DNA from 2 places in the Nocardia sp. CDC153 genome. Region 1 is predicted to be linked to the other one. Evidence: riboswitches for the same ligand, from Rfam matches in the RefSeq annotation. Region 1 holds a riboswitch; the other holds the start of a gene.
What was found. Region 1 has a riboswitch for glycine ahead of VMT65_RS28460 (hypothetical protein). Riboswitches for the same ligand answer to the same signal wherever they lie in the genome.

Region 1 (4,209 bases):
TCGACCGCATCATCATGGACTCCTCCACCTACGGCGTCCCGGTGAACTCACCCAACGGCTACAAGACGCCGATCGACTGGGCGACGCGAATCTCCTACTCCGGCATCTTCTTCCACTCGGCACCGTGGTCGGTGGGCGCGCAGGGCTCGGTCAACACCAGCCACGGCTGCCTCAATCTGAGCCCGTCCGACGCGAAGTGGGTCTACGACAACGTCAAGCGCGGTGACATCACCATCGTGAAGAACACGGTCGGCGGGACGCTGTCGGGCGTGGACGGGCTGGGCGACTGGAACATTCCGTGGGAGCAGTGGAAGGCGGGCAATGCCGACCGCGGCTGAACGCCGAGCCGACCGCGGCTGAGTCCTACTTGATGGTGCCGGGGCCGATGCCGCCGCCGCCATTGAGGTTGCCGCAGCCCAGGGCCGCGAGGCCGCCGAGCGAGGAGGCGGTGCCGAGGACCGTGCACAGGCCCTTCTGACCCGAGGAGCCCGTGGTCGCCGAGCCGAGCGCGCCGCCGAGTTTGAAGGCCGAGGATCCGAGTTCGACATCGGATTCGATGGGGTTGTTGGGGTCGTCCTTCTCGCCGGGGACGCCGGTGCCGGGGCTGGGGGCCACGCCCGGAGTGGGGGTGGTGGTCGTCGTCGAGGTGGCGTCGGTGAGGACGATCTCCGCCGAGGCGATGGGCGCAACGGGGAGGATAGCCGCAACGGCTAGCAAAGTGGTTACGGCACAACGGTTCACTGCGGATTCCTTCGGATCGGGCGTGGCCGGGGGCCCCGACGCCCCCGGTGATCCAGAGCAGTCTACGAAGATCGAGTGACCTGCGCCGCAAAATGCGACACACTGGTGTTTCTGTCACACATTCCCGAGGTCGCCGTCATGCCCCGAGGCGGGCGATGGCCCGCACGGGGGCTCCGTCCGCCCCGGGCAGGCTCAGCGGGAAAAGCGATACCTCCACGGGCTGACCAGCGTTTTCCGGGGTGAGCAGCCGGGCCAGTCCGGTCAGGTTCTCGGCGATGACGGCGTGCGCGCCGCACAGGATGCGGTGCACCGGAATCTCCTCGGCGGGAGTCGGATCGACCGAGAGGGCGTCGATGCCGAGGGTGCGCACACCGGTGGCGATGAGGTACTCGGCCGCCTCGACCGTCAGGTGCGGATGGTTCAGGTAGGCGTGCGTGCCCCAATGTTCGGACCAACCGGTCGCGATCAGCACGATCTGCCCCGCGGCGACCCGGCCCTCGAACAGTTCCCGCCCGATCGCACCACCGGCACCGACCGCGCGGGCATCGATGACGACACCGGGGCCGAGGAACCGTTCCAGCGGGAGTTCGTCCAGGGTGGGCAGGGAATCGTCGATATGGCTCGGCGCGTCCACGTGCGTCCCCGTCTGCGAACCCAGATCCAGATGCAGCACATTGACCCCGTCGGCGGCTACGGTCAAGGCGGGGCGGATGGTGACCTCCGGATCGCCGGGATACACCGGCATACCGGACCGAATCGGGACCGAAAGATCGATAATGCGCACTTTTGGCCTGCCTCCCTGGGGTTTTCGCGAGATGATGACAGCCAGCAAGATCGAATGACGTCGCGCCTACCACGCTGATCAGCCACAACGACGAGAGAATCGCCATGTCTGCCATACATATTGCCGTGTTGAACCGCAGTACCGTACTGACCGACGCCCAGGTTTCCGCGGTCGTCCCGGCGCTGCAGACGCAGGTGCACCGGGATTGGGCTCCGGTCTGGGGAAGTGACGCCGAGCTGAGCTTCGTGGGCAGCGGTCAGCAGCCCGAGCCGGGCGCGTGGTGGATCGTGATCGCCGACGATTCGGATCAGGCCGGGGCGCTCGGCTACCACGATCTCACCAGCGAGGGGCTGCCGCTGGGAAAGGTGTTCGCGCGCAGCGACACCAATGCCGGACTGCAGTGGACGGTGACCGCGAGCCATGAACTGCTCGAGATGCTCGGCGATCCCGACATCAATCTGGCCGCCTACGTCTTCACCACCGCGACCACCGGCCGCCTCTACGCCTACGAGGTCGCCGACGCGTGCGAGGCCGATCAGTACGGGTATCAGATCGATGGGGTCATGGTGTCGGACTTCGTGTTTCCGGCCTGGTTCGAGAACTTCCGCAAGCCCGGAAGCACCCAGTTCGATTTCGGCAAGCACATCACCGAGCCGTTCCAGCTGCTGCCCGGCGGGTACATCGGCGCGTTCGACATCGGCGGGGGCAGCGGCTGGCATCAGCTGACCGCGGAGGAGAGCACCCTCGCGTACGCCGCGCGGGCTCGCGTCGGCAGTCGCCGTGAGCGCCGGCGCACGCCGCGCGAGCAGTGGCTGCTCAGCGATCCGCGGTGAGATCGGCCACAATCCGGATGCCGGTGGGTTGCTGTGTGGTGTCGGCGACCCACCGCATCGACTAGGCTGGCCCGAGACAATCGAATATCCGGCCGCTATGAGTCGTGGCGGGAGAAGCCCCGGATCCGGGGTGCCGAAGGAGCAACCTCCCCGGAATCTCTCAGGCACAGATACCGTTTCGACCAGGCCACTCTGGAAAGTCAGGCGTATGGAGCGCCTCACCTACGGTGCAAGTCGTGCATGCGGCGAAGCTCTCAGGTCCCATGACAGAGGGGGAGATCCGATAACCGGGCGAACGCCCGGCTGATCCGAGGACCTCCCATGAGCATCGATACCGCTTCTCTGCCCCGCGTGGCCTCTCTGCCCTGCGTGACTCCGCCCGTCACCCGCGCGGCGACCGCCGTGACCCCGATGACCGCTGTGACACCGATGACCGCCGTGGCACCGTCGCGGGCAGCGGTTCCCAGCTCCGCCACCCTCGCCGCCGCGGCCTCGGGTCGCCGCACCGCCCTTGCCGAATTGCTCACCTACACGCGGTATTTCGCCACCGCGTGCTGCCGTGCGGAGTTGGGCGCGAACGTCATCTCCGACCGCCTGGCCGACCAGGTGACGACCGCGATCCTCACCGGCTGGCCCACCGCCCGCACCGCGCGCCGAGACTTCCTCGAATTCGCGTACACCACGATCCGCCGCGCGGTCGGCCTGTGCCGCTACGAGCACTCCCGCCGCTCCCCCTTCACCCAGCTGTCCGACGGTCAGCGCGATCTTCTCACCCTCCGCGTGGCGGTCGGCCTGTCCGCCACCGAAACCGCTGTGGCCCTGGGCATCCCGGTCCTGAGTGTGCACCGGCACACCGCCCGCACCCTGGCCCTGCTGAAGCGACCGCCCTCCCGCCCGACCGATGTCCCGGCCTGACCGCCACGCGTTGCGTCGGTGTACCCCGCCCGGCGGTCGCCTGCTCGTCGACGAATTCCGGGGCCGCTAGCGGGTTTTGGTCGCGGAGGTGGTCGCCGGGGTGCTGGTCGGCACGTCGATCACTTCGGGGATCTGGCCGCCGCCGAGGAACGGCACCGACGACGTCGGCGAGGGCGGAGTCAAAGGGGCACTGCGGTGATCGCCGCAGGCGGCAACCGTTCCCGCCAGGAGTGCAATGGTCGCCACCGTGATCAGGTGCTTGCGCACGTATCAAACCTTCCGCATGGATTGATCGCAGCAGACCCACCCGCGACACCGTGGCGCATCGTGGTGCGCGTGCGGTGCGCTGCGTCGAACAGGACAGTCCGGCAACGAATCCGCACCGGCGGCAACCATTCTGCTACACCCACCGCCCCCAAACCCCACCGCGCCCCGACTTCGGCACACATGGTCCCCCACCCTGGCACACCTGGTGACCCCACCGATTAGTTTCCCCACCCCCACCCCTGCTATCTTCTTCACCGCACCCACCACGGTGCCCAGCGCCATTAGCTCAATTGGCAGAGCAGCTGACTCTTAATCAGCGGGTTCGGGGTTCGAGTCCCTGATGGCGCACCACAACAGGATGTTCTTGCCCTGAGCTCCCGTACTGCTCGTCTACCTCGAGCGTGGTGACATGCCTATCAGCACCGACGGCGCGAGCGAACCAAATGGTGCTGTATCCCCAGAGCGTTCCGAACTCCAGCACCCGCCGCGCACCTGTCATCTGACAAATCAGCGTCTGTTGGCGTTCAGCCTTCGGCGATTAGTAGGTCGGTCAGGTTGGACATGGAGGTTTGCATGCCTTGGCGGGTGGACGGTTGGACTATGCGGTGGAGGAGGTGGGCGAGAGGGGCGGGGGTGATTTGGTAGTGGACCGTGTAGGTCATTTCGGTT
Region 2 (4,209 bases), on a different contig from region 1:
CCTCGTGCACCAGACCGCACAGCTCGGCCACCTCGTGCTCGTACACGCCGTGCGTGGACGGGTAGGTGATCATGATGCAGGCCAGTCGCTCGGCGTGATCGGCGATCTTGGCGCGCAGGTCGTCGAGATCGATATCGCCGTTGGGGCGGGTCTTCACGACCTCCACCCGCATGCCGACCATGGCGGCCGAGGCCGCGTTGGTGCCGTGCGCGCTCGAGGGGATCAGGCACGTATCCCGGTGCGCGTCACCGCGATCCAGGTGGTAGCGGCGAATCGCGAGCAGACCCGCGTACTCGCCCTGGCTACCGGCATTGGGCTGCAGGGAAACCCGGTCGTAGCCGGTGACCGCGCACAGCCAGCCCTCGAGGTCGTCGATGAGCTTCAGCAGTCCGGGAGCATCCTCGACCGGCGCGTACGGGTGCACCCGGTTGAAGCCGGGCCAGGTGATGGCCTCCATCTCCGCGGCCGCGTTCAGCTTCATGGTGCAGGAGCCGAGCGGAATCATGCTGCGGTCCAGGGCAATATCCTTGTCCGAGAGCGCGCGCAGGTAGCGCAGCATGGCGGTCTCGGTGCGGTACTTGGTGAACGCCGGGGCGGTCAGGAACTCCGAGGTGCGGACCTCGATGTGCGGGCGCTGCTTGCCGTGGAACAGCGCGCCCTCGGGGCCGACGGGGATCTCCGCGCCGAAGCAGTCCAGCACGGCGACCACATGCGCGTCCGTGGTGACCTCATCGCACGCGATGGCCACATGATCGGCGTCGACGAGCCGCAGATTGATGCCGCTCCCCTTCGCCTTGGCCACAATGCCTTCCGCACCACCGGGCACGTTCACCAGCACGGTGTCGAAGAAGCTCTGGTGCACGACCGCATCGCCGAGCCCGGCGGCCAGCCACTGCGCGTGTCCATGTACCCGCCGTGCCAGCGACCGCAGCCCGTCCGCGCCGTGATACGAGGCGTACATGGCGGCCAGAATGGCCAGCAGCACCTGCGCGGTGCAGATGTTCGAGGTCGCCTTCTCCCGGCGAATGTGCTGCTCACGGGTCTGCAGCGCGAGCCGGTAGGCGAGGTTGCCGTCCGCGTCCACCGACACACCGACCAGTCGGCCCGGCAGCTGTCGCGCATGCGCGGAATGCACCGCGAGATAGCCCGCGTGCGGGCCGCCGAAGCCCAGCGGCACACCGAAACGCTGCGTGGTGCCGAAACAGACGTCCGCGCCCTGCTCACCGGGCGGCGTAATCAGCGTCAGCGCAAGCAGATCCGCGCCGACCGCCACCAGCGCACCGCGCGCGTGTGCGGCCTCGATGACCGGAGCCCAGTCCACGATGCGCCCGGACGCGCCCGGCTGCTGCACGATCACACCGAAGAACTCACCCTCGGGCAGTTCACCCTCGGCCAGATCGGCCTCGACGATCTCGATCCCCAGCGGCTCGGCGCGCGTGTACAGCAGCGTCCGCGTCTGCGGGAAGAGATCGGTGTCGATCAACAGCCGCGAAGACTTGCTCTTACGGTTCGCCCGCTGCAGCAGCGTCATGGCCTCGGCCGCCGCGGTCGCCTCGTCCAGCATGGACGCGTTGGCGACCTCCATCGCGGTCAGATCCGCCACCATGGTCTGGAAGTTCAGCAGCGCCTCGAGCCGCCCCTGGCTGATCTCCGGCTGGTAGGGCGTGTACGCGGTGTACCAGGCCGGATTCTCGACCAGATTCCGCAGCAGCACCGGCGGGGTGAGCGTGTCGTAGTACCCCAGCCCGATCATGGAGGTGGCCACGGTATTCGAATTGGCAAGCGCCGCAAGCTCGGCGAGCGCCTCGTGCTCGGAGACGGCCGCGGGCAGCGCATTGAGCCCATTGCCCTCGGGCGCGTCCAGAATGCTGGCGGGCACGGCCCTGGTGGCGAGTTCGTCCAGCGACTCGACGCCCACGGTCTCGAGGATGCGGCCGGTCTCACCGCTGTCGGGGCCGATGTGGCGGTCGGCGAAGGATCGAGTCCAGATCACGGCTGCTCCATTGGGGTGGGCGGGGTCGACCCGGAGGCCGACACTACGTCTGCCCTCCCCCTCTGTCCTCGATGCCTGAGAGATTCGGGCCCCGACCTTGCGGCCGTTGCCCTTTCACCATGGGCGGGTGACGCGCGGCCACCACTTTCCAGAGGCGCCGAAACTCCGCACGGTCCCTTGTGCCTGAGAGATTGACGGGGAGGTGCTGCTCCTTCGGCGTCCGAGGCTACCCCCGGAACTCTCCCGCACGGCTGCGACGCACTCGCCAGTTTAAGGGGACCCAGGTTACAACAATGTTGCCTGGGCTCCGTTTCACACCGAGCAGCACATCGGGCAACGAAAATGCGCGCCTCCCGAGGGCGACGCGCATTCGTAAACGGCTGTGTCTAACCGGTCTTGCTCATCCGGGCCTTGCGGCGGAAGGACAGCTCGTCCTCCGGACGCTCGGAGGTGCTGCCGTCCTCGGCGCGCTCGGCCGGGAAGTTGGCTATGGCACCGGTCAATTCGCGCATGGCACCGCTGACCGCGATACCGAACACGCCCTGTCCGCCCTGCAGTAAATCGACCACTTCCTCGGCGGAGGAGCACTCGTAGACCGTGGTGCCGTCGGAGAAGAGGGTGATTCCGGCGAGGTCTTCGACCCCGCGGCTGCGCAGATGATCCACGGCGATGCGGATGTTCTGCAGCGAGATGCCCGCATCGAGCAGACGCTTGACGATCTTGAGGACCAGGATGTCCTTGAACGAGTACAGACGCTGGCTGCCGGATCCGGTGGCGCTGCGGATGGACGGGACGACCAGTCCGGTGCGGGCCCAGTAGTCGAGCTGGCGGTAGGTGATTCCGGCCACCTGGCAAGCACTGGGCACACGGTAGCCGACGAGTTCGTCGGGCACCGTGTCATCGGGGAACAGCCCTGGCTGCACCACATCCTGAGGTTGCGGTTGATCTCCCACTGACTACTCCCTTACTGCGTGCCTATCAGGGCTGGGCTCTGTCAATCGACTCTGGAGCGTTGGCCTAACAATCGAGGCTACTCCCCTGATTGTTGCGGGAGAATCGGGTCCATCCAAGGATCACCGGGCGCGTGTTTTTAAACCTAAACCTGAGGTAGAGACACGGTTTTGTCTCGTTTGGAGATCAACCCAGGATCATCGCCAGGTCAGGAGTTGGTCAGCTGTCCGTGGCCTTGAAGTCATCGGGAGATACCGATTCGAGAAACTCCTTGAACTTCTCGACCTCGTCCTCGCGCTCGTCCGGCATGACCAGCCCGGCCTCTTCCAGGACCGGCTCCTCGGCATAGATCGGGCAGCCCACCCGCAGCGCGATGGCCACCGAATCCGAGGGCCGCGCCGAGATGCGCAGATCGTTCTCGAAGACCAGGTCGGCGTAGAAGGTGCCCTCCTGCAGATCCACGATCCGCACTTCCTTGAGGGTGTGACCGAGCTCCTTGATCAGGATCTTGATCAGATCGTGGGTCAGCGGGCGGATCGGGGTCACGCCCTCCTGCTCCAGCACGATCGCGGTGGCCTCGGCCTGACCGATCCAGATCGGTAGGTAGCGATCACCGGAGACTTCCCGGAGCAACAGCACGGGCTGATTCTGTGGCTGCTCGACACGGATGCCGATCACACGCATTTCGCTCATCGCACTGCCTCCCAAATCCACACCGGCCGCCAGCCCCCGGCTGTAATACCGAGTCTAGGCGAAGATTTCAGCCGCCGAGGGAAGCGCGCACAGAGGTCTTCACCAGGCAGGTGTGCAGGGTCAGCGACAGCGCCGCCAACTCGCGCACCGTCTCCTCGGCGCGAGCGCGGGCGTCCGCGTCGCGACTCTTGGCGATCGGGGCCGCGATCTGGGCGACCATGGCGGCCTCGCGATCGGCGGCCAGCTTGAAGGCGCGCAGATGCCTTGCCTCCAAACCGAATTCGCTCAGGGCCTTGGCGGTGCGGGCCAGGGTGACGGCGTCGCCGTCGAAATAGCCTGCCGCACCGGGCGTAATGAGGTTGGCGCGAATCAATTCCGTCAGGAACTTCTCGTCGATGCCCGCCTGGTCGAGCAGATCCGCCCGGGTGATCCGGATTTCGTGATCGAACCGAAGCTCCTCGGGCGACACCTCACCGGGCACCGCGTTCAGCCGCCGCAGGCGGCCGCCCCCGTTGGGGGACATGGCGTCAGGCGACGCTGATGTCGAATCGGGCATGGCCCCGACCCCTCCC

Region 2: linked by a shared signal. The riboswitch ahead of gcvP (aminomethyl-transferring glycine dehydrogenase) and the one ahead of VMT65_RS28460 (hypothetical protein) in region 1 are both predicted to bind glycine.

Annotation. Positions count from the first base shown of each region.
Region 1 is NZ_JAYKYU010000005.1:383,822-388,030, reverse strand. It holds gene VMT65_RS28480 (L,D-transpeptidase) at 1-338, shown strand, start outside; gene VMT65_RS28475 (hypothetical protein) at 364-717, opposite strand; gene VMT65_RS28470 (cyclase family protein) at 878-1,525, opposite strand; gene VMT65_RS28465 (hypothetical protein) at 1,651-2,358, shown strand; glycine riboswitch at 2,457-2,544, shown strand; glycine riboswitch at 2,545-2,638, shown strand; gene VMT65_RS28460 (hypothetical protein) at 2,680-3,273, shown strand; gene VMT65_RS28455 (hypothetical protein) at 3,340-3,540, opposite strand; tRNA gene VMT65_RS28450 (tRNA-Lys) at 3,816-3,891, shown strand; gene VMT65_RS28445 (O-methyltransferase) at 3,854-4,048, opposite strand; gene VMT65_RS28440 (SRPBCC family protein) at 4,065-4,209, opposite strand, start outside.
Region 2 is NZ_JAYKYU010000004.1:71,600-75,808, reverse strand. It holds gene gcvP (aminomethyl-transferring glycine dehydrogenase) at 1-1,993, opposite strand, end outside; glycine riboswitch at 2,154-2,249, opposite strand; gene VMT65_RS22840 (MerR family transcriptional regulator) at 2,380-2,946, opposite strand; gene VMT65_RS22835 (bifunctional nuclease family protein) at 3,164-3,637, opposite strand; gene ftsR (transcriptional regulator FtsR) at 3,705-4,209, opposite strand, start outside.